Regions from separate parts of the Erwinia sp. LJJL01 genome, predicted to be linked through region 3. Evidence: predicted binding sites of a transcription regulator. Region 3 holds the regulator's gene; each other region holds the start of a gene.

Region 1 (5,077 bases), 1.7 Mb from region 3:
CACCCGCTGGCCGGGCAGACCATTCACTTTGACGTAGAAGTGCTGGAGATTGATCCGGTACTGGAGACCAGCAATGCAGATCCTGTTGGCTAACCCGCGCGGTTTCTGCGCAGGCGTTGATCGTGCTATCAGTATTGTCGAGCGAGCGCTGGAAATGTACGGTGCGCCGATCTACGTGCGTCACGAAGTGGTGCATAACCGTTACGTGGTGAACAGCCTGCGCGAGCGCGGGGCGATCTTTATTGAAGATATCGGTGAAGTGCCGGACGCGTCGATCCTGATCTTCTCTGCGCACGGGGTCTCTCAGGCGGTGCGTGCGGAAGCCAAAGCGCGCGACTTGACGATGCTGTTCGATGCCACCTGTCCGCTGGTGACCAAAGTGCATATGGAAGTGGCGCGTGCCAGCCGTAAAGGCACCGAGGCTATCCTGATTGGTCATGCCGGTCACCCGGAAGTGGAAGGCACCATGGGCCAGTACAGTAACCCGAAGGGCGGCATGTATCTGGTTGAAGCCCCTGCGGATGTCTGGAAGTTACAGGTTAAGGATGAAAATAACCTGTGCTTTATGACGCAGACCACGCTGTCGGTGGATGACACCTACGAGGTGATTGACGCCCTGCGTGAGCGCTTCCCGAAGATTGTTGGCCCGCGCAAGGACGATATCTGCTACGCCACCACCAACCGTCAGGAAGCGGTGCGCACGCTGGCACGCGATGCGGACGTGGTGCTGGTGGTGGGGTCGAAGAACTCTTCAAACTCTAACCGCCTGGCGGAGCTGGCACAGCGTGCTGGTAAGCTGGCGCGCCTGATCGACTCGGCTGATGATATTCAGGAAGAGTGGGTGCGCGGCGTCGGCTGTGTTGGCGTGACTGCCGGTGCCTCCGCGCCGGATATTCTGGTGCAGCAGGTGATCCAGCGTCTCAATGAGCTGGGCGGCGTCGATGCTGTCGAGCTGATTGGCCGTGAAGAGAATATCGTGTTTGAAGTGCCGAAAGAGCTGCGCGTTGACGTCCGTCAGGTCGACTAACCGCTAACGGGCGGACCGAAAAAGAGGGTCCGCCCCTACATTGATCGCGATTCTTCCGTAGGGGGCGACCTTGTTTTCCGGTCGCCCCGTGCCGATGATTTCCACCGGCCATGATGAAGACCTTGTTTTCTGGTCGCCCCCGTGCTGCTCATTTAATATCATAGGTTCCGCCATTGGGGTCATGCCACTGGTTGTGATCGTAGAAGAGGTTTACTGAGCGTTCATCGTTGAGAACCAGCAGCGCAATACCACTGGAAAATAACATCCATTTCCCTGGCAGTTGATCGCCATACTTAACATCCCCCTGGGCATAACATGAAGAGTAGCGAGTATCGTCAGCGAAATGGCTTTCAACGGGGTAGGCATGGTTAAAGAAGTTGATCACCTGTTCTTTTGTCGGCCTGAATTTTTTACAGGCTCTGATTTCATAAGGATTTGTTACCTCCTTTAGCGTTTGCCCGATGCTGACAATGTTCACGGACGAAACCGATTGGGCCTCGCTGAAGCCAGTGAGAAACAATAAACTCAGAAGTATGTAGCTTTTAAAATCACAGTTCTTCATTCCCATTTCACTGTGCTCGCTTCCGTTTTGTTTTTTCTGGCTATTTCAGGATGCCTGAAAATTTCGCTGGTATTAATCTTAAGTGTGTCTTTTAATTCGGCAATTAACCATTTTAGTGATTCAGACTGTGGCTGATTTACCGTCACATAAATTTTCCCATCAGGATAGTTTTTCAAATCATCGGTCGGGTAAGTCTCTCCGACAATCTCTATACCAATAGAATCCGTATTTGCTGGAAAACGGTCAGGCCACTCTTTCTTCCTTTCACGATCTGATATTGCCTTTACTTGCCAGGCATTCTCTAACTGAATAGCTTTTTTGAGTTCGGCAGGGGCACCTTTGTGGGTGATCAGGCAGCGTGAGCGCATCCTCCCCACGTGATAAGTCACCCTGAACAGCGACGCGGTTTGATAGATGGTGCCGTCTTTATCAATGATAACGTATATTCATATCTGACCCGCGAGAACGACAGGCTGATGTTTTCGGGTGGCATATCCAGCCTGTAAGTAAAAATTCAGTTTTACTGATAATCCTCACGCGCTGGCGTAAAATTCTTATTATGTGGTTTTAGTTGTGGCGCAGGGGTTAACCCGTGGTTAATCTGGGTGCGCTTTGCATGCATAGACATCTGTCAGGAATGAATAATTATGAGTAATGCAGAAATCCGTATCGCCATTGTGGGAGCCGCAGGGCGTATGGGGCGTCAGCTGATTCAGGCAACTGAACAGGCTGAGGGGGCGCGTCTGGGCGCAGCCATTGTCCGTGCTGGCTCATCGCTGGTTGGCGCCGATGCCGGTGAACTGGCGGGCTGTGGCGCACTGGGTATCAAGGTCAGCGACAATCTGGATGCCGTGGTTAATGACTTCGACGTACTGATCGACTTCACCCGCCCGGAAGGCACGCTGCACTATATGGCATTTTGCCGTCAGCATAAGAAAGCGATGGTGATTGGCACCACCGGTTTTGATGAGGCAGGCAAAGCGGCGATCAAAGCCGCAGCGCAAGAGATTGGTATCGTATTTGCGGCTAATTTCAGCGTTGGCGTCAATCTGGTGCTGAAGCTGTTGGAGAAGGCGGCAAAAGTGATGGGTGACTATGCGGATATCGAAATTATCGAAGCGCACCACCGTCATAAGGTTGATGCACCATCAGGGACGGCGCTGGCAATGGGGGAAGCCATTGCTGATGCGATGAACTGGAACCTGAACGAGCATGCGGTCTATGCGCGTGAAGGTCACACCGGTGAGCGTGAAGCGCAGACTATCGGTTTCGCCACCGTGCGCGCCGGGGATATCGTCGGCGAGCACACCGCGATGTTTGCTGATGTTGGCGAGCGAGTAGAGATTACCCACAAGGCTTCAAGCCGCATGACCTTCGCTAATGGCGCAGTTCGTGCAGCTGTCTGGTTAAAGGCACATAAAAGTGGTCTTCATGACATGAGAAGCGTGCTTAACCTGGATGATTTATAAGTGTTGTGCACCATCGTGATGTGGTTATTTCAATCATAACGTTTTGATTGGATGGGCAATAATTTTATTGCCCTTTTTATTTTTAAGGAAAATAGCTGTTTGTCATTAATATTTAATCATTGCTGCTATAAAGTTATATTACCCTTCTTTTTTACTCACTCATGACGCTAATTTTGACCATTTGGTCCACTTTTTTACTCTGTCACACCAGAAATAATGCAGAAGCTGGCAGGCAACCGTTTTTATTGCCAGGATATGTGCTGTTTTCAGGGTAAATCATCCGACTTTCCACTCAGTGAGTTAAAAAACGCAGAAAAAGTGGCGCGCAGGGTAGACTTTCGCCAGGGCTATCATTAGAATGCGCCCAATTTGCCAAAAACTGGGCAGTCAGGCAGTTTTTGCATTGATTTTGGGGTCATACCTGAATTAATATGCAGATATTGTGACTGTTTATTCCCTGGAGGATGTTTTGATTAAGTCAGCGCTCTTGGTTCTGGAAGACGGAACCCAATTCCACGGTCGGGCCATCGGGGCAACCGGATCGGCAGTGGGAGAAGTTGTTTTCAACACTTCAATGACCGGTTATCAAGAAATCCTCACTGATCCTTCCTATTCCCGCCAGATCGTCACTCTCACTTATCCCCATATCGGCAATGTCGGCACTAACGCCGCTGACGCAGAATCCACTCAGGTACACGCTCAGGGATTAGTTATCCGCGACCTGCCGTTGATTGCCAGCAACTACCGCAATGAAGAAGGCCTGTCTGACTATCTGACGCGCAACAACATTGTCGCGATTGCCGATATCGATACGCGTAAGCTGACCCGTCTGCTGCGTGAGAAAGGGGCGCAGAACGGCTGCATCATCGCCGGAGACGCACTGGACGCCGCCGAAGCCCTGGCAAAAGCCAAAGCTTTCCCGGGCCTGAAGGGGATGGATCTGGCGAAAGAAGTGACTGTGGCACAGCCTTACAGCTGGCAGCAGGGCAGCTGGACGCTGGAAGGCGAACTGCCGGCCGAGAAAGCCGCTGCTGACCTGCCATTCCACGTGGTGGCCTACGACTACGGCGTGAAGCGCAACATTTTGCGTATGCTGGTTGATCGCGGCTGCCGCCTGACGGTGGTGCCGGCGCAGACCCCGGCAGAAGAGGTGCTGAAGCTCAACCCGGACGGGGTGTTCCTCTCCAACGGTCCTGGCGATCCGGAGCCTTGCGACTACGCCATTACCGCGATTAAACGCCTGCTGGAAACCGAGATCCCGATCTTCGGCATATGCCTCGGCCATCAGCTGCTGGCGCTGGCAAGCGGTGCGAAAACCGTGAAGATGAAGCTTGGCCACCACGGCGGTAACCACCCGGTGAAAGATCACGACAATAACACCGTGATGATCACCGCACAGAACCACGGCTTCGCCGTTGATGACAGCAACCTGCCGGCCAACCTGCGCGTGACGCACACCTCGCTGTTTGACCACACGGTGCAGGGCATCCACCGCACCGATAAAGCGGCGTTCAGCTTCCAGGGTCACCCGGAAGCCAGCCCGGGGCCGCACGATGCCGCACCGTTGTTCGATCACTTTATCGAACTGATTAAAGCCTCTAAATAAGATCAGGAGAGAAAGACAATGCCAAAACGTACAGACATACAAAGCATCCTGATCCTTGGCGCTGGCCCGATCGTAATCGGCCAGGCCTGTGAATTCGACTACTCCGGTGCGCAGGCGTGTAAAGCGCTGCGTGAAGAGGGTTACCGCGTTATCCTGGTGAACTCTAACCCGGCTACCATTATGACCGACCCGGATATGGCCGATGCCACCTACATCGAGCCGATTAACTGGGAAGTGGTACGCAAAATCATTGAGAAAGAGCGTCCGGATGCGGTGCTGCCCACCATGGGCGGCCAGACCGCGCTGAACTGTGCGCTGGAGTTAGAGCGCCAGGGCGTGCTGGAAGAGTTCGGCGTGACCATGATCGGCGCCACCGCGGACGCGATTGATAAAGCTGAAGACCGTCGTCGTTT
Region 2 (5,077 bases), 1.1 Mb from region 3:
TACTGCGCCGTTGGATTGACCATGGCGTGCGGTGGCCGGAAGCGTTCCAGATACTGATGCTGGAAAATACACATGCGAATGGTATTGCGGTACTCGCCGTTGATAAAGAATTCGTGGATCAGCTCCCCTTCAATCTCAAAACCCAGCTTGCGATAAATATGAATGGCCTTGGCGTTCTCTTTATCGACGATCAGGTAAAGTTTATAGAGGTTCAGCACCGAAAAACCGTAATCCATCGCCAGTCTGGCCGCCTTTGTTGCCAATCCTTTACCCTGATGACTCGGGGCAATAATGATCTGAAACTCGGCGCGACGGTGGATATGGTTGATCTCCACCAGTTCTACCAGCCCGGCATTGCTGCCGTCATGTTCCACCACAAAACGCCGTTCACTCTGGTCATGAATATGCTTGTCGTAAAGGTCAGACAGCTCAACAAAGGCCTCATACGGCTCCTCAAACCAGTAGCGCATCACGCTGGCGTTGTTGTCTAACTGATGGACAAAACGCAGATCTTCACGCTCCAGCGGGCGCAGCTTAACGCTGTGGTCGACGGACTTCGCAGACATAAAAATTCCTTTTTGCAGAGGCAATATTGCCGGCCCGAGTATAGCGTTTTAGCGGGCACAAAAAAAACGCGCCTTCAGGCGCGTTGAATCATCGTTTGTAGGGGCCGATCCTCTTTTTCGATCGGCCCGCAATCCAGGCAATACGTAGGGGCCGATCTTTTGTTTCGATCGGCCCGCGATCCAGGCAGTACGTAGGGGCCGATCTTTTGTTTCGATCGGCCCGCGATCCAGGCAGTACGTAGGGGCCGATCTTTTGTTTCGATCGGCCCGCAGCGGGTTATCAGAAGTTGTAACCCACCACCACGTAATAACCGAAGCCGTTCGACTTCACGTTAAAGTTGCCCTTGCCGAAGTTCAGCTCGGTGCCATCTTCCCACTGGCCGCCGTTGTGGAAGTAACGCGCCACGAACGAGTAGTGCCAGTGGTCATAGCCCAGCGAGAGAATATGGCTGGAAGCAATCGAGTTGCTGCTGCGGCCTGCGGTATCACCGAGGTCAGAACCCCAGTCAAAGTTGGTAAAGCCGATATAGCTCAGGTTGCCGCCCCAAACCTGGGTCAGCGGCACAAAGTATTTCACCTTGAAGCGGTAACCGTCCCAGCTGTCTTCGTTGGCAGCAGTGTAGTTTTCCCACTGATATTTCGCATACACGTTCAGCGACAGGCCGATATCAGAATGGGTGTCGATATCGGTGCCCAGGCCCATATACCAGGTATTCTGGCGGTTGGCCTTATTGTCACCCATATCGTAGATATAGTTATTCGCGAAGTACCACTCTTTAAACGGACCGAATGCCAGGCTGGTGCCGGTCAGTTTGTCGATCGAGAAGCGCGGTTCGATCTCCATAAAGAACGGTGAGCCATCGTCCCATGCGCCAACGTCATTGCCGTTACCCACGCCGAAGAATTTAGGTACGTCGATATAGCCGTAGAAATCGAACCAGTCTTTGTGGGCGAAGGCTTCATATTCCAGATACAGGTCATTATTCAGCTGCGGCCCGAAGCGGGTGTGATAGCTGCCCACCACGTTTACGCTCTGGTGCCACCAGTCAGAAACATATTCCGGGTTGCTATCTTGTGCAAAAGAAACGTTGGTATAAGAGAGCGCGGCCAGCGCACCAGCCATCATAATTTTATATTTCATTATTATTACCACATGCTCTGTGACCCTGCGCGGCAGCCAGCACGACGATCGGGTTACGGTTTCTACGGGCGACGATGGGTGATTATTGATGCGACGAAAACACCCGCCTTGAATGCAGCGGCAGTGTGCCGCGAACAGGCTATAAGGAAATAGAGATCGCTCACACTTGTCAAATTCTGTTTCATTTCAATTCAGTTAAAGTGTGATGTGTATCACGTTTATTGGCGTGTGGAGGGGAACTTTCTGGCAAAAGGGCTTTTGCCTGCTTTCTCGCCAGCGTAATCGGTTGCCTGGTGAGATCGGCAGCGGAAAGCAGCAAGCAGCGATCCAGGGGCTAACGGCGAGGGCAAAAAATGAACGCTAAGACATAACTTTATCTTATGAAAAACAACGCGATAATGGCGATAAAATACTCATTTACAGCGCTGGCCGATACGCAGCAGCCGGCGGCGGTCGACCTCTTTTGCCTGCTGCGCCAGCGTGGCAAAATCGGCAAAGCGATAGAAAATCCTGGGGCTTTTGGGCGCGGCCAGCTGTTTCATATTGTTACCGGGCCAGATCTCCAGCCGGGCGAAAGCGCTGAGCGGTTGGCCATGAAAGCTGTCGGGTAGCGTCAGCCACAGCATCGGCACGCGCTCGGCCGGGCGGGTAGGGTAGCGCAGGGCGCCAGTAAGATAGTTGCGCCGGCGTACCAGGAATTTATCCGGCAGGCGGCAGCGGCTATTCCACCACTTGCCGTCGAGCATATCGAAGTGAAAACGGGTCTGCTGCGGGCTGACTGCCTCAAGCTGCGCCAGCGCCTGCGGGATTGCCTGCGCCATTGTACGCTGATACTGCCTGAGCGTGCTGGCGCCGCCATGGTTCAACAGGTCGCTGGCAAGGCGCGCGCCAAGCAGGTTGGAATAGAGGTCTTCCGGTGAAAATGCCGACACGGCTTCAGGGTAGCCAGGTACCGACTCAAAACCGTACCACTGCGCCACCTCATGCCACACCGCCAGCTGATAAGCCAGCTGAGCGGCCATCATCACGGCCAGATGGTAGCGCGCAAGCGCAGTCGCGGGCGGGGTAAACGGCCACAGGCGGATCGTGCGCTGCCCCAGCTCATCATCAAGCCTGACGGTGAAAGCCTGGCCGAGGCGCGGCCAGATCTGGCTGAATAGCCACAGGGTATTATCGGCGGTATCGCGCACGTGGGCGAGATCGATAAAACCGCCGCGCAGCGTATAGATGATGCCGTCATGTTCGCGATTCAGACCGCTCAGCGTGCTGAGGATACTCAGTAAGTGGTCATTATAGTGATGCTGACCGCTATCGTCCGGGGCGATGACGTTGCCGATTTTGAATCCTGGAACGGGAATACCCAGCACTTTTGCCCGCACGTTATAACCGAAGGCGCAGCAGGGGCGCAGGCCCTGCGGTGCGGGCAGCCTGGCTATCACCGGCCAGACCTGGCTGGCGACTGTGGCCGGGCCCTGTAAATTCACCGCGTTAAACGGCCGGTTCTCCAGAGGTGGAGCCTGGCAGCCTGCCAGCAACAGGCTGAACGCGAGTAAGAGACGCGCGATCAAAATGCTTCACCAACCTGGAAATAGAAACCGGAGCTGCGCTGACCGACACCGTAATCAAGCCGCACATTCATCCGTTTTTTAAACTCGAAGCGGTAGCCAACCCCAATCGAAGGGAGCCAGTGGCCATCCAGCACTTCACTCGGGCGCTGAGACATGCTGCCCGCGCCGACCCAGCCCACCACGCCATGGCGCCAGCTCAGTTTTTTCCGCAGTTCGAGCTGGGTAGTCACAATATTTCGCGCGCGAAAGCGCCCCTGATAATAGCCGCGCAGGTGGCGACTGTCGCCCAGCGAACCCAGCATGGTCCACGGCACCTGCCCGGTCGCGAGGCGGCTATACAGCTCCCAGGCCAGCAGCGTGGAGTCATTAAGCGGGTGGTAACGGTCATACTGCAGATCCCAGACCTTAAGGCGGTTATCGCTGCCCAGCGAAGGGAGGTAATCAGTGTAATGGATGCTCAACACCTGCCCCTGCGACGGATTAGCGATAAAATCGCGCGTGTCATAGCTGAACAGCAGGCTGAAGCCGGAGTTTAGCTGATCCAGCGCGACGGGATGGCGCGAAAAGCCGCCCGATGGCTTATCCTGCAACGCGGAAGCACGCTCCCATGAAACCGCCCAGCCAAGCCCGGCATAGGTGTTGGCGCGCAGCCGATAAAGCAGCTGTGGCGTGGCGTTAAAACGGCTGGAGTCATATTTTTGCCTGTCGTGGCGATGGCGCCCTTCACGATAGCCCCGCCCCCAGTAGTAGAGCGGGCGATGGCTGAGGTCACCCTCGATATAAAACCGCCACTGGTCATGGTGAAAAAAGGTGTCATTCTCGTACCCGAAGCCGAAAGCCCCGGTCGAACTGACAAAGCCTGTCAGAGCCAGCGACGAGAGCGGTGTGTTTTCCTGCTGCCGATCGGGCCGGTACAACCCGACAGCCGCAACGCCAATACCGATGCCCAGTTCCGGGGTATAAAACGGACCGGGGACGATGCCCCAGTCAATGCCCTGCGCGGTATTCACCTGCTGGTCTGACCCCAGTTTTGCCAGGTAACGATCGAGGGTCACCCTGCCGGGCAAAAAAGTGGCCTGCGTAACAGGGGAAATACAGAGCAGGCCAAATAACAGCGAAGAGTTTAGCCGCATACTCAGAAGCGGAACTCGCCGCCCAGCATCACGCTGTTACGCTTCTCGAACCCGGCTTCAGCGGTAATATTAAAGTTACGGGTTATTTCATATTGCCCACCGACCAGAATATTCCACGGTGACTGCAAGTGCTGCTTCACCCGGAAGCGGCCCTTATCGTCCTGGTTAACAAATTTAACCAGTCCGGCTAACTCAGCAGGCATATGCAGGTTGCTGATATTGCCACGAAAGTCCTGTGAGACATCCTGATACATGGTGCCAACCCACAGGCTGGCATGGGACTGCGGAATATTGAACCTGTCGGAACCCGGTACGGTAAAGCGATAGCCTACGCGCGGCGTGAAGGTGAAGGCATGGGTGTTACCATCCAGAATATCGAAATCGGTGCGGGTATAGTTAAAATCGAGCGTGCCAAACCAGTCATGATAGCCATAGGCCAGGGTGGTGCCTGCGCCATAGGTGGTGCCTTTAAATTTAAGCTTAAAATCGAGGTCTTTATACAGAACCTGAGCGCCCGCTGCCACCGTATCAATCCGGGAAACGGAAGAGCCTTTGGTATGCCCTACGATGCCGTATATGTTCATAAACGGGAATAGCCAGGTATCCAGGCGCGCGGTGTGCGTCTGAGATTTTTCACGGGTATGTCCAACGTTGATCTTAAAATTATCG
Region 3 (5,077 bases):
CCAGGCACACTCCGCACTGTATGACACGCTGCAGACCGCGGATCTGTTCTGTGAACTGGTTAATCGCTGGAAACGTCTGGGCGGCTGGCCGTTGCCCGCCAGCGCCGATGATCAACAGCAGGCTTAAACGCGCTGATTGAAAGATAAAAAAAAACCGGAGCCATTTGGCTCCGGTTTTTATTTTGGGTGCACTCTCAAGCTTTAACGCTTATTCAGACGCTTCGCTCGGATACTTTGCCGCAGTTTCTTTAATCAGACTCTGCAGTTCGCCGCGCTGGTACATTTCAATGATGATATCGCAGCCGCCGACCAGCTCACCGTCAACCCACAGCTGTGGGAAGGTCGGCCAGTTGGCATACTTCGGCATTTCAGCACGGATGTCCGGGTTCAGCAGAATATCAACATAGGCGAAACGCTCGCCGCAGGCTGAAAGCGCCTGAACAGCCTGCGCGGAGAAGCCGCAGCTTGGCAGTTTCGGGGAGCCTTTCATATACAGCAGGATCGGGTTTTCTGCAATCTGGCGCTGAATTTTTTCAACAGTACTCATAAATGCCTTCCTCAATACGATACTTCGTGTTTAGTTATTGTAGCGATTCTGTCCAGGCGATGAAAATGACATTTTCAGCAACAGCGTCAGCCTGTGCGCTGTCGTGGAACAGGTGATGGTGACAAAATAACATTTTCTTATCATCAATTCTCCCTCTGTCATGCGCGAAAGTGCAGTAACCGCTGACTTAACCACCTGATTGTGCTCAATTTCAAAGCGTTTACTTGATCTGTATTATTGAAACAAAAAAGACCTTACCTTTTGTTAAGAAGTTAGATTAGAATCGGTCCAACCTTCTGCTTTAGCGCAGAAATCACTTTTTCTGGCTGTGTTGCAGTGTTTTGCAGCGCACAAACTGTTAATGAGAACAATGCGTTCACTCATCACACTCATTCTGCTGGCCTTTGCTCAGCTATTTTTGAACCTGGCGCACGCATCGCCACATGCTCCTATTAATGCAAATCAACATAAAGTTGATAGCAGCGCTGCCAGTAAGGATGACCGGCGTAAACGCCGCCCGGTTAAAGCCGCCTCAACCAAAAAAGTCAAAGAACCCCTCAGCAAAAAGAGCAAACAACCAGCCAAAACCACGCGTACAACCGTTGCGCAAAAACTTAAGCTGAAAAAGAAACCCGCTGCTGAGCCGGTAAAAAAGATTAACGTCGCAAAAACCAAAACCACGGCTAAAAAGCTGGCTAAGAACGAAGGTAAAAAACGCTACGGTCGCCAGCGTGCAGATAAAAAACTCGAATCGCGCGTAGCAGAGAGTACCGATGCGCCGCTCAAGCTGAGTAAAGCTCACCGCGCGCGCTATCAGAAAGCTCGTGAGACAGCGATGAATAAACTGATGGGTCAGCTAGGGAAACCCTACCAGTGGGGCGGAACCTCGCCAAAAACCGGCTTCGACTGCAGTGGGCTGGTTTGGTATGCCTATAAAGATTTAGTGAAGTTTAAGATCCCACGTACCGCGAATGAAATGTATCACCTGCGTGACGCGGCCTCGATCAAACGCGATGAGTTGGAAAAAGGCGATTTGGTATTTTTCCGCATTAATGGTCGCGGCACTGCCGACCATGTGGGCGTCTATCTGGGCGGTGGGAAATTTATCCAGTCACCACGCACCGGCAAAGATATCCAGGTGAGCGCGCTGACGGAAGACTACTGGCAGGAGCACTACATTGGTGCCCGGCGCATGATGACACCGAAAACCATTCGTTAAACGCTAAAGAGAACGGGAGGAGCGACCTCCTCCCGGTGAAACTTAGTGCATTACTGCCGTGATGCTAAACGCAATAATCATCAGCAGTGAACCCACAACCGTCAGCAGTGTCATTTTCATATCGGTATTCATTTCCCCCCCCTTAATAACCCTGTTTAAAGTAAGCCAATAGATTTTCCCACAGTAGCCCGTAAAAATCTCGTTTTCTTTGCGCAGCCTTGCTAGAATTCCTCTTTTCCGTTGCGCAACAAGCACGGAAGTGATTTTACTCAGCACCGCATGTCACTCTACGGACGATTTAACCCCATCCTGACCCTTTGAGACAGCATCCATCATTATTCTGGGCGGCCAGAAATGGCGGTGTTTAGGCAAACGTTTAACCAATTAGTTATCAGAGTGTTACGATAACGCCAGGAGTACGAGTTTAATGGCAACAATTAAGGATGTGGCAAAGCGCGCCGGTGTTTCCACCACCACCGTTTCCCATGTAATCAATAAAACGCGCTTTGTAGCTGAAGAGACGCGTGAAGCGGTATGGACGGCAATCAAAGAATTGCACTATTCTCCCAGCGCCGTTGCACGTAGTCTGAAGGTTAACCACACCAAAACTATTGGCCTGCTGGCAACGTCCAGCGAAGCCCCCTATTTTGCCGAGATTATCGAAGCCATTGAAAACCGTTGCTTTGCTAAAGGTTATACGCTGATCCTCGGCAATGCGCACAACGACATCCAGAAGCAGCAGGCTTATCTGTCGATGATGGCGCAAAAGCGCGTTGATGGCCTGCTGGTGATGTGCTCAGAATACCCCGATGAGCTGATTTCCATGCTGGAAGACAATCGTAATATCCCCATGGTGGTAATGGACTGGGGTGAATCGCGCGGCGACTTCACTGATACCGTACTGGATAACGCTTTCGAAGGTGGCTACCTTGCCGGGCGCTATCTGATTGAACGTGGGCATCGTGATATTGGCGCGATCCCGGGGCAGCTGGAGCGCAACACCGGCGGCGGCCGCCATGCTGGCTTTATCAAGGCTCTTAACGAAGCCGGCATCAGCCTGCGCGATGAGTGGCTGGTGCAGGGTGACTTCGAACCGGAATCCGGCTACCGCGCCATGCAGCAGATTTTGTCACAGAAGCAGCGCCCGACGGCGATCTTCTGCGGTGGCGATATCATGGCAATGGGGGCTATCTGTGCCGCTGATGAGATGGGCCTGCGTGTGCCACAGGATATTTCGGTGATCGGTTATGACAACGTGCGCAACGCGCGCTACTTCACGCCGGCGCTCACCACCGTCCACCAGCCAAAAGAGCGTCTGGGTGAAACTGCCTTTGATATGCTGCTCGACAGAATTACCAGCAAGCGTGAAGAGCCTCAGACCATTGAGGTGCACCCTTCGCTGATTGAGCGCCGTTCAGTGGCCGATGGCCCATTCCGCGATTACCGTCGTTAATCCTCAGGGTGATGTTGCGCAACGTCACCCTGGTACGGTTTCACTTAGCCACTCGGCGTTAAGCGTTTCGGTACTGCCCAGATGTTCCAGCAGCCAGCTTAACGCCGGGGAGACGCTCTGCTCTGACCAACTCAGGCAGCACGGGCTATCGGGAAAAGGGGCGGCAAGCGGCAGCTCGCACAACACCCCCTGCTCCAGCCACGGCTGAGCAAAGTGCCCTGGTACCATACCCACGCATAATCCGGCGCGCAGGCAGTCAAACGCGCTATCCCAGTCCGGCACCACCAGCCGCCGCTGGTTATTCAGCGTCCAGGTAGTGCGCTTTGGCAAGGCTCTGGAGGTATCCTCCAGCACCAGCGATGGCCACTCGCGTATCAACTCTTCATTCAACGGGCTGCTGTGGCCAAGCAGCGGATGCCCGGCCAGCACGACACAGCGCCAGTTCAAACTTCCCATATCGCGAAAAGCAAAACGCCCGCCGACAGGAATAGCCTGCGTTGCGCCAATCGCCACGTCGACGCGCCCGTCCGCCAGCGCATCCCAAACGCCGTTGAAAACCTCTGGCGTAATATGCAGCTCCATATCCGGGAAGTGGCGGTAAAAATCCACCACCAGCTGCCGGGTACGCGCCGGACGGACAATACGATCGACCGCGATATTAATCTGCCCACGCCAGCCGTTAGCCACCTGTTGACAGCGCCGACGGGTGGCGAGCATTTTTTTGATGACAACTCTGCCCTCTTCGCTGAATACGCGCCCGGCTTCGGTCAGCACCACGTCGCGGTGCCGCCGCTCAAACAGGCTAACGGCTAGCCACTCCTCCATCTGACGTACGGTATAGCTGACGGCAGAGGGCACGCGATGCAGTTCTGCCGCAGCAGCGGTAAAACTGCCGGTTCTGGCAACCGCATCAATAACTTCCAGAGAATGTTCAGACCACATAGCTTTGCCTTCAATTTTTTTCAATGCGCCTGACGAATATTAGCGTTTCACAAGCCAGTCGGCACTCTATTACACTGCGTCGGTGAAAATTTGTCTGATAAGAGTTAAAACAATGCGATCCAAAGGCTTTATGATTTACCTGGCACTGCTCAGCATGCTGGGTTTCCTTGCTACCGATATGTACCTGCCCGCATTTGGCGTGATGCAGCAAGACCTGGGCAGTGAAGCGGGTGCCATCAGCGCCAGCTTGAGTATATTTCTCGCCGGTTTCGCCTGCGCACAGCTTATCTGGGGGCCACTCTCCGATCGCATCGGCCGTAAACCCGTGCTGCTGATGGGCCTGAGCCTGTTTGCCATTGGCTGCGCGGCAATGCTGTGGGTGAACTCTGCCCCATGGCTGCTGGCGATGCGCTTTGTTCAGGCCGTTGGCGTCTGTGCTGCGGCGGTAAGCTGGCAGGCACTGGTGGTAGACCGCTACAGTGGAGCGCGTGCCAATCGCGTTTTTGCCACTATCATGCCGCTGGTTGCTCTTTCGCCCGCGCTGGCGCCGCTGCTGGGGGCGTGGCTGCTGCAGCACTTTTCCTGGCGATCGATCTTCGTTGCGCTGCTGGTGATTAGCATCGGTTTGATCATCCCCACCCTGCGCCTGCCTGCACGCCCTGTAACCGACCATCGCGCACCTAAAACCGTCACTCCGGGCTTCTTCACTCTGCTGAAGTCGCCCATTTACAGCGGCAATGTGGCGATTTATGCCGCCTGTTCAGCGAGTTTTTTTGCGTGGCTGACCGGCTCACCGTTTATTCTGGGAAAATTAGGCCTGTCACCCGCGGATATCGGTCTGAGCTATGTGCCGCAAACTGCCGCCTTCCTGATCGGTGGGTTTAGCTGTCGTTCACTGCTGAATCACTTTGCCGGC
Region 4 (5,077 bases), 2.1 Mb from region 3:
AGCGCGGTGCGGCTGATGAGGCGCATGGTCCACAGCCAGCCAAAACGTACAATCATCAGCGCGACATAGATCATCACCACGGAAGCAAACAGCGCCCACAGCTCAACGTTGGGATCCGCATCCGCCTGGTGCACCGAGATTTCAAGTATGCCCGGCAGCTGCAGGCCCAGCATCAGGAACACCATGCCGTTAAAGACAAACTCCAGCATCTGCCAGACGCTGTTGGCGCGCAGGCGCATCGCCAGCGGTGCCTGGCGGATAATGCCGGAGCGCGAAATGGTCATCCCGGCTGCTACCGCCGCAAGGATACCGGAGACGCCGATATGTTCGGCAATCAGATAAGAAGCAAACGGCAGCAGCAGCAGCAGCACGGTCTGGGTGGCCGGATCATCCCCGCTCCAGCGGCTGAACAGGCGCAGCGATTTACCGTACAGCCAGCAGATGGCAATACCCGCCAGCAGGCCGCCGATCGCCACTTTCAGGAACTCTATCGAGGCGCCGGAAACGGTAAACACCATGGTGCCCATCGCCACCGCAACGGCAAATTTCAGCGACACCAGGCCAGACGCATCGTTCATCAGCGCCTCGCCCTGCAAAATCGCCATGATCTTTTTCGGGATGCGCCCCTCGCCGACGATACCGGAGAGCGCCACGGCATCGGTGGGTGACAGCACCGCCGCCAGCGCAAAGGCGGCCAGCAGCGGAATGCCCGGCACCAGCCAGTAAATCAGATAGCCGATACCGACCACGGTAATCAGTACCAGCACCAGCGCCAGGCCGAGGATCTCGCGCCCGTGGTGCAGAAACTCACTGGTTGGGGTTTTCCAGCCATCGGCAAACAGCAGCGGCGGGATAAACAGGACTAAAAACAGCTCCGGGTCAAAGTCGACATGCAGACCAAAGGTCGGCCACGCCAGCAGCGCGCCCATGGCGATCTGCACCAGCGGCAGGGGAATTTGAAACGGAATGATGCGTGCAGCAACGCCGGACAGCGAAACAACCAGCGTCAAAATGAGGATGGTGAAGAAGATTTCCATGCTTTCCTTTCTTTATACGTCTTCCGGTGGGTAAAAAACAACCACGAACATGATGATGATCATGTCCTGAATGATAGTAAAACAAATTAAGAAAATGTTTAGAAACAGGATGTGCGTATAGAGGAGAAATTCAGTGACATCTGAAGGTGGGGCCGACGAATTCGGCCCCGAAACAGGATTAAATCGCCCAACCGCCGGCATAGAAAGCGACCAGGGCCACGGCAATGATCACCGTGCCCGCATTCAGCTTGCGCCACTCGCCGGCAAAGATACGGCCGATGACCAGGGCGCCGAAACCGAGCATGATGCCGGTGACGATATTACAGGTCAGCACGATAAATACCGCAGCCAGCAGGCCGGACATCGCATCCACGAAGTCGCTGAAATCAATTTTCGACACGTTGCTCAGCATCAGCAGGCCAACGTACATCAGCGCAGGCGCCGTGGCATAGCCAGGGACCAGATAGGCCAGCGGCGACAGGAACAGGATCATCAGGAACAGCACGCCAACCACAATCGCCGTCAGACCGGTTTTACCGCCCGCCGCCGTGCCCGCTGCCGATTCGATATACACGGCCGCAGGTGCGGCGCCGACCAGACCGGAGAAGATGCTGCTCAGTGAGTCGGTGGTCAGTGCCTTGCCGCCGTTAATAATCTGGTTATCTTTGTCCAGCAGATTTGCCTGGCCAGCCACCGCGCGGATGGTACCGGTGGCGTCAAACACCGCCGTCATCACCAGCGCCAGCACGCTTGGCAGCACCGCCGGTTTCAGCGCGCCAAGAATATCAAGGCTGAACAGCAGCGAGTTACCCTGCGCATCGCTCAGGCTTGGCATCGCGAACAGCCCCTGATAGCTCACCGCCGGGTCGAAGATCAGACCAATCACCGAGATAGCAATAATCGTCAGCAGGATGCCGCCCGGCACCCGCAGTTTTTCCAGGCCGAAAATCACCGCCAGACCAAGCAGCGTCATCACCACCGGGAAGGAGGGGAAGTGACCCAGCGTAACCGGCAGGCCTGGGCCCGGGTTTTTCACCACCAGGCCAACGCCATCCGCCGCAATCAGCAGCAGGAACAGGCCAATACCCACGCCGGTGCCGTGCGCCACGCCCATCGGCAGGTTACGCAAAATCCACGCGCGGATACCGGTGGCGGAAATCAGCGTAAACAGCACCCCCATCAGGAATACCGCACCGAGTGCCACCGGAACGCTGATATGCTGGCCCAGCACCAGGCTGAAGGCGGTAAATGCCGTCAGTGAGATAGCACAGCCAATCGCCATCGGCAGGTTGGCCCACAGGCCCATCAGCAGCGAGCCGAAACCGGCCACCAGGCAGGTCGCGACGAACACGGCGGTCGGTGGGAAACCGGCTTTGCCCAGCATTGAAGGCACCACGATCACCGAGTAAACCATCGCAAGGAAGGTGGTGAGTCCGGCTAAGACTTCCTGGCGCACGCTACTGCCGCGCGCAGAGATTTTGAACCAGGCGTCTAAAGAGCCGCTGGCCGGTTGAGAAGGAGTCGACATAGTAATCCCCTGAGCTTTCTTATGAGTTATCGCTGCGCAGTACCGCTGTTACCCAGCGGCGTCCAACATTTGCATCCCTGGCACAATATACGCGGTACAAAAAACCTCAGGGCGAGGCGCTGACCGGATAAAGGCAAACGTTTTCTATTCCACGCAAAAAACCGCGTAATTGCAGTGCTTATTTGTGAGCAAACGATTATCCGGTGTTTATTGGTGCATTTTCAACACCTGTTAAGCGGATCTCAGCAAAATATCCCCTAAATAATTCTGGCTGCAGGAAGGCGGCAAACGAGTAAATCCCGATGAGCTTGACTTCCGTAAGTGATTCGGGTGAGCGACAAATCTGCATGGAGCAGATTTGAACGCTGTTCACAGCAGCCCTGAAAGGGCGAGACCCACGGATGGGTCGAGTAATGCGGCCAACGCATCTGCAGCTTGAAGTATGACGGGGATAATAGTAGCGGGGGAGCGTGCCTGCATCGTAATAGCGCTTTCTTATGGCTATGGCACGATGCAGGCTGGGTGAAACCTTTATGCGTCAGGGGGAGAAAAAGATTCAGGAGAGGTTAATTTCGCCACCCTGCTGCAGAGCGCGCTGCCAGGCGGCACGCGCCTGCACTTTTTGCAGCCATGCCTGAATCGCCGGGCTGTCGGCGGCGCCTCCGCGTGCGGTCAGCGCCTGTAGCGGAAAACTCATTTGCACATCGGCAATGCTGAAGCGGCTGCCGGCAAACCACTGATGGCTGGTCAGGTGCTGCTCAATAAACTGGCGGTGAGTCGCGATCTGTGGATTGAGATAGCCTTTCTGTACCCCTTTGCCAAAGGCACTGCCGATCGGGCGCAGCAGCCACGGCACCGGAGCCTGCCCCATGCGGCTGAAGATCAGCTTCATCACCAGCAGCGGCATCAGTGAGCCTTCCGCGTAGTGTAGCCAGTAGCGCGACTGGATCACCTCCTCCTCATCGAAAAGTTTCAGCCGATTTTCTGCGTCATAGTGGGCTTCCAGGTATTCGAGGATCGCGCCGGACTCGGCCACCACGCGATTTCCGTCGGTGATAACCGGGGATTTCCCCAGCGGATGCACTTTTTTCAGCTCGGCGGGGGCCAGCATGCTGGCTTCGCGCTGGTAACGCTTGATCTGGTAGGGCACTTCCAGCTCTTCCAGCAGCCACAGCACACGCTGCGAGCGCGAATTATTCAGATGATGCACGGTGATCATAGCCACTCCTTCAAGCGGTGAACAAACTCTAAGTATAGGAGTTTATGGCCCTTTCACATCCAGCAGGATCGCGCCGGTGCCCTGCTCGCTCAGCCTGTCGCCCGGGTTGCGCAGCGGGCAGTCCTCCATCGACAGGCAGCCACAGCCGATGCAGCCGTCGAGGTCGTCTCTGAGATGGGTCAGCGTCTCGATGCGGCGATCCAGCTCTACACGCCACTGCTGCGACAGCACCGCCCACTCTTTTGGCGACATGCGTTTGCCCGGCGGGTACTGCATCAGACTGTCGCTGATGGTCGCCAGCGGAATACCGATGCGCTGGGCAATCTTGATCACCGCCACGCGCCGCAGCACGTCGCGCGTGTAACGCCGCTGGTTGCCGGGGTTACGATAGCTGCTAATTAATCCTTTGCTTTCATAGAAGTGCAGCGTGGAGACCGCCACGCCGCAGCGCTGCGCCACGTCGCCGGGGGTCAGTTCTCGCTTGTTGGGATTGTTGAGACTTTTTTTCATTTGGCCCTTTACCTCAAGTTAACTTGAGGAATTATACTCAGCAACCATTGAGACCGCGACCGTTTGACGCACAAGACCTGGGAGAAAAAGGAATGCATGACGACATCATCAACACCCTGACCCACTGGATTGATAACAACCTGGATAAGACGTTGTCGATAGATGAAGTGGCGGCAAAATCGGGATATTCGAAATGGCACCTGCAGCGTATGTTCCGCACCGTCACCAGGCAGACGCTGGGCAACTATATTCGCGAACGCCGCCTGACGCTGGCCGCAGAAGCCCTGCGTCAGACCCAGCGCCCGGTGTTTGATATCGCTATGCAGTATGGCTATGACTCGCAGCAGACCTTCTCACGCGTGTTCCGCCGCCAGTTCTCACAGACGCCAACCGCTTATCGCCACGCTATGCGCCGCCAGTCTTTACAGCGCAGCAGCTGGAACGTCGACTGCAGCGACTACTCAAGCAGCGGGCTGCGCAACTGAATCAGCGCGACGCCACTGCGATTGACGGTGGCAGCCCCTGCGCCTCCTGCCCCCAGTACGAGGGCGACAGGTACCAGCCACCGCCCATCTCCTTGATGTGATACATCGCCGCATCGGCCTGCGCCAGCAGCGACTCGGCCGAACGGTGATTTTTAGCCAGCGCCACGCCGATGCTTAGCGCCTGCCTTACCCGCGTACCTTCCGGCAGAGGGATCGGCAGCGCCATCGCATCAAGGATGTTGCGCGCCACCTGAGCCACCTGCTCCTCGCGCTCTACCGTTGGCAGCAGCACGGCAAA

Evidence for each region. Region 3 encodes PurR, which represses purine synthesis genes. Its sites were predicted from a motif close to CANGCAAACGTTTGCNTG; they were not measured.
Region 1: carA (glutamine-hydrolyzing carbamoyl-phosphate synthase small subunit) is a predicted target of PurR. The motif match lies at 3,288-3,305, and genes of this name have one in related genera.
Region 2: ACLI4M_RS04400 (nucleoside-specific channel-forming protein Tsx) is a predicted target of PurR. The motif match lies at 1,983-2,000, and genes of this name have one in related genera.
Region 4: ACLI4M_RS11490 (NCS2 family permease) is a predicted target of PurR. The motif match lies at 2,696-2,713, and genes of this name have one in related genera.

The regions. Positions count from the first base shown of each region.
Region 1 is NZ_CP178576.1:2,731,652-2,736,728, forward strand. It holds gene fkpB (FKBP-type peptidyl-prolyl cis-trans isomerase) at 1-93, shown strand, start outside; gene ispH (4-hydroxy-3-methylbut-2-enyl diphosphate reductase) at 74-1,027, shown strand; gene ACLI4M_RS13515 (hypothetical protein) at 1,176-1,589, opposite strand; gene ACLI4M_RS13520 (peptidoglycan recognition protein family protein) at 1,586-2,035, opposite strand; gene dapB (4-hydroxy-tetrahydrodipicolinate reductase) at 2,237-3,058, shown strand; gene carA (glutamine-hydrolyzing carbamoyl-phosphate synthase small subunit) at 3,528-4,664, shown strand; gene carB (carbamoyl-phosphate synthase large subunit) at 4,683-5,077, shown strand, end outside.
Region 2 is NZ_CP178576.1:772,829-777,905, reverse strand. It holds gene speG (spermidine N1-acetyltransferase) at 1-566, opposite strand, end outside; gene ACLI4M_RS04400 (nucleoside-specific channel-forming protein Tsx) at 847-1,707, opposite strand; gene ACLI4M_RS04395 (DUF4056 domain-containing protein) at 2,121-3,275, opposite strand; gene ACLI4M_RS04390 (BamA/TamA family outer membrane protein) at 3,272-4,408, opposite strand; gene ACLI4M_RS04385 (hypothetical protein) at 4,411-5,077, opposite strand, start outside.
Region 3 is NZ_CP178576.1:4,445,700-4,450,776, forward strand. It holds gene rnt (ribonuclease T) at 1-127, shown strand, start outside; gene ACLI4M_RS21750 (Grx4 family monothiol glutaredoxin) at 209-547, opposite strand; gene ACLI4M_RS21755 (C40 family peptidase) at 918-1,766, shown strand; gene ACLI4M_RS21760 (YnhF family membrane protein) at 1,809-1,898, opposite strand; gene purR (HTH-type transcriptional repressor PurR) at 2,194-3,219, shown strand; gene punR (DNA-binding transcriptional activator PunR) at 3,244-4,161, opposite strand; gene punC (purine nucleoside transporter PunC) at 4,274-5,077, shown strand, end outside.
Region 4 is NZ_CP178576.1:2,296,638-2,301,714, reverse strand. It holds gene ACLI4M_RS11495 (Na+/H+ antiporter) at 1-1,037, opposite strand, end outside; gene ACLI4M_RS11490 (NCS2 family permease) at 1,216-2,565, opposite strand; gene ACLI4M_RS11485 (glutathione S-transferase family protein) at 3,122-3,784, opposite strand; gene soxR (redox-sensitive transcriptional activator SoxR) at 3,827-4,294, opposite strand; gene soxS (superoxide response transcriptional regulator SoxS) at 4,387-4,779, shown strand; gene ACLI4M_RS11470 (diguanylate cyclase domain-containing protein) at 4,781-5,077, opposite strand, start outside.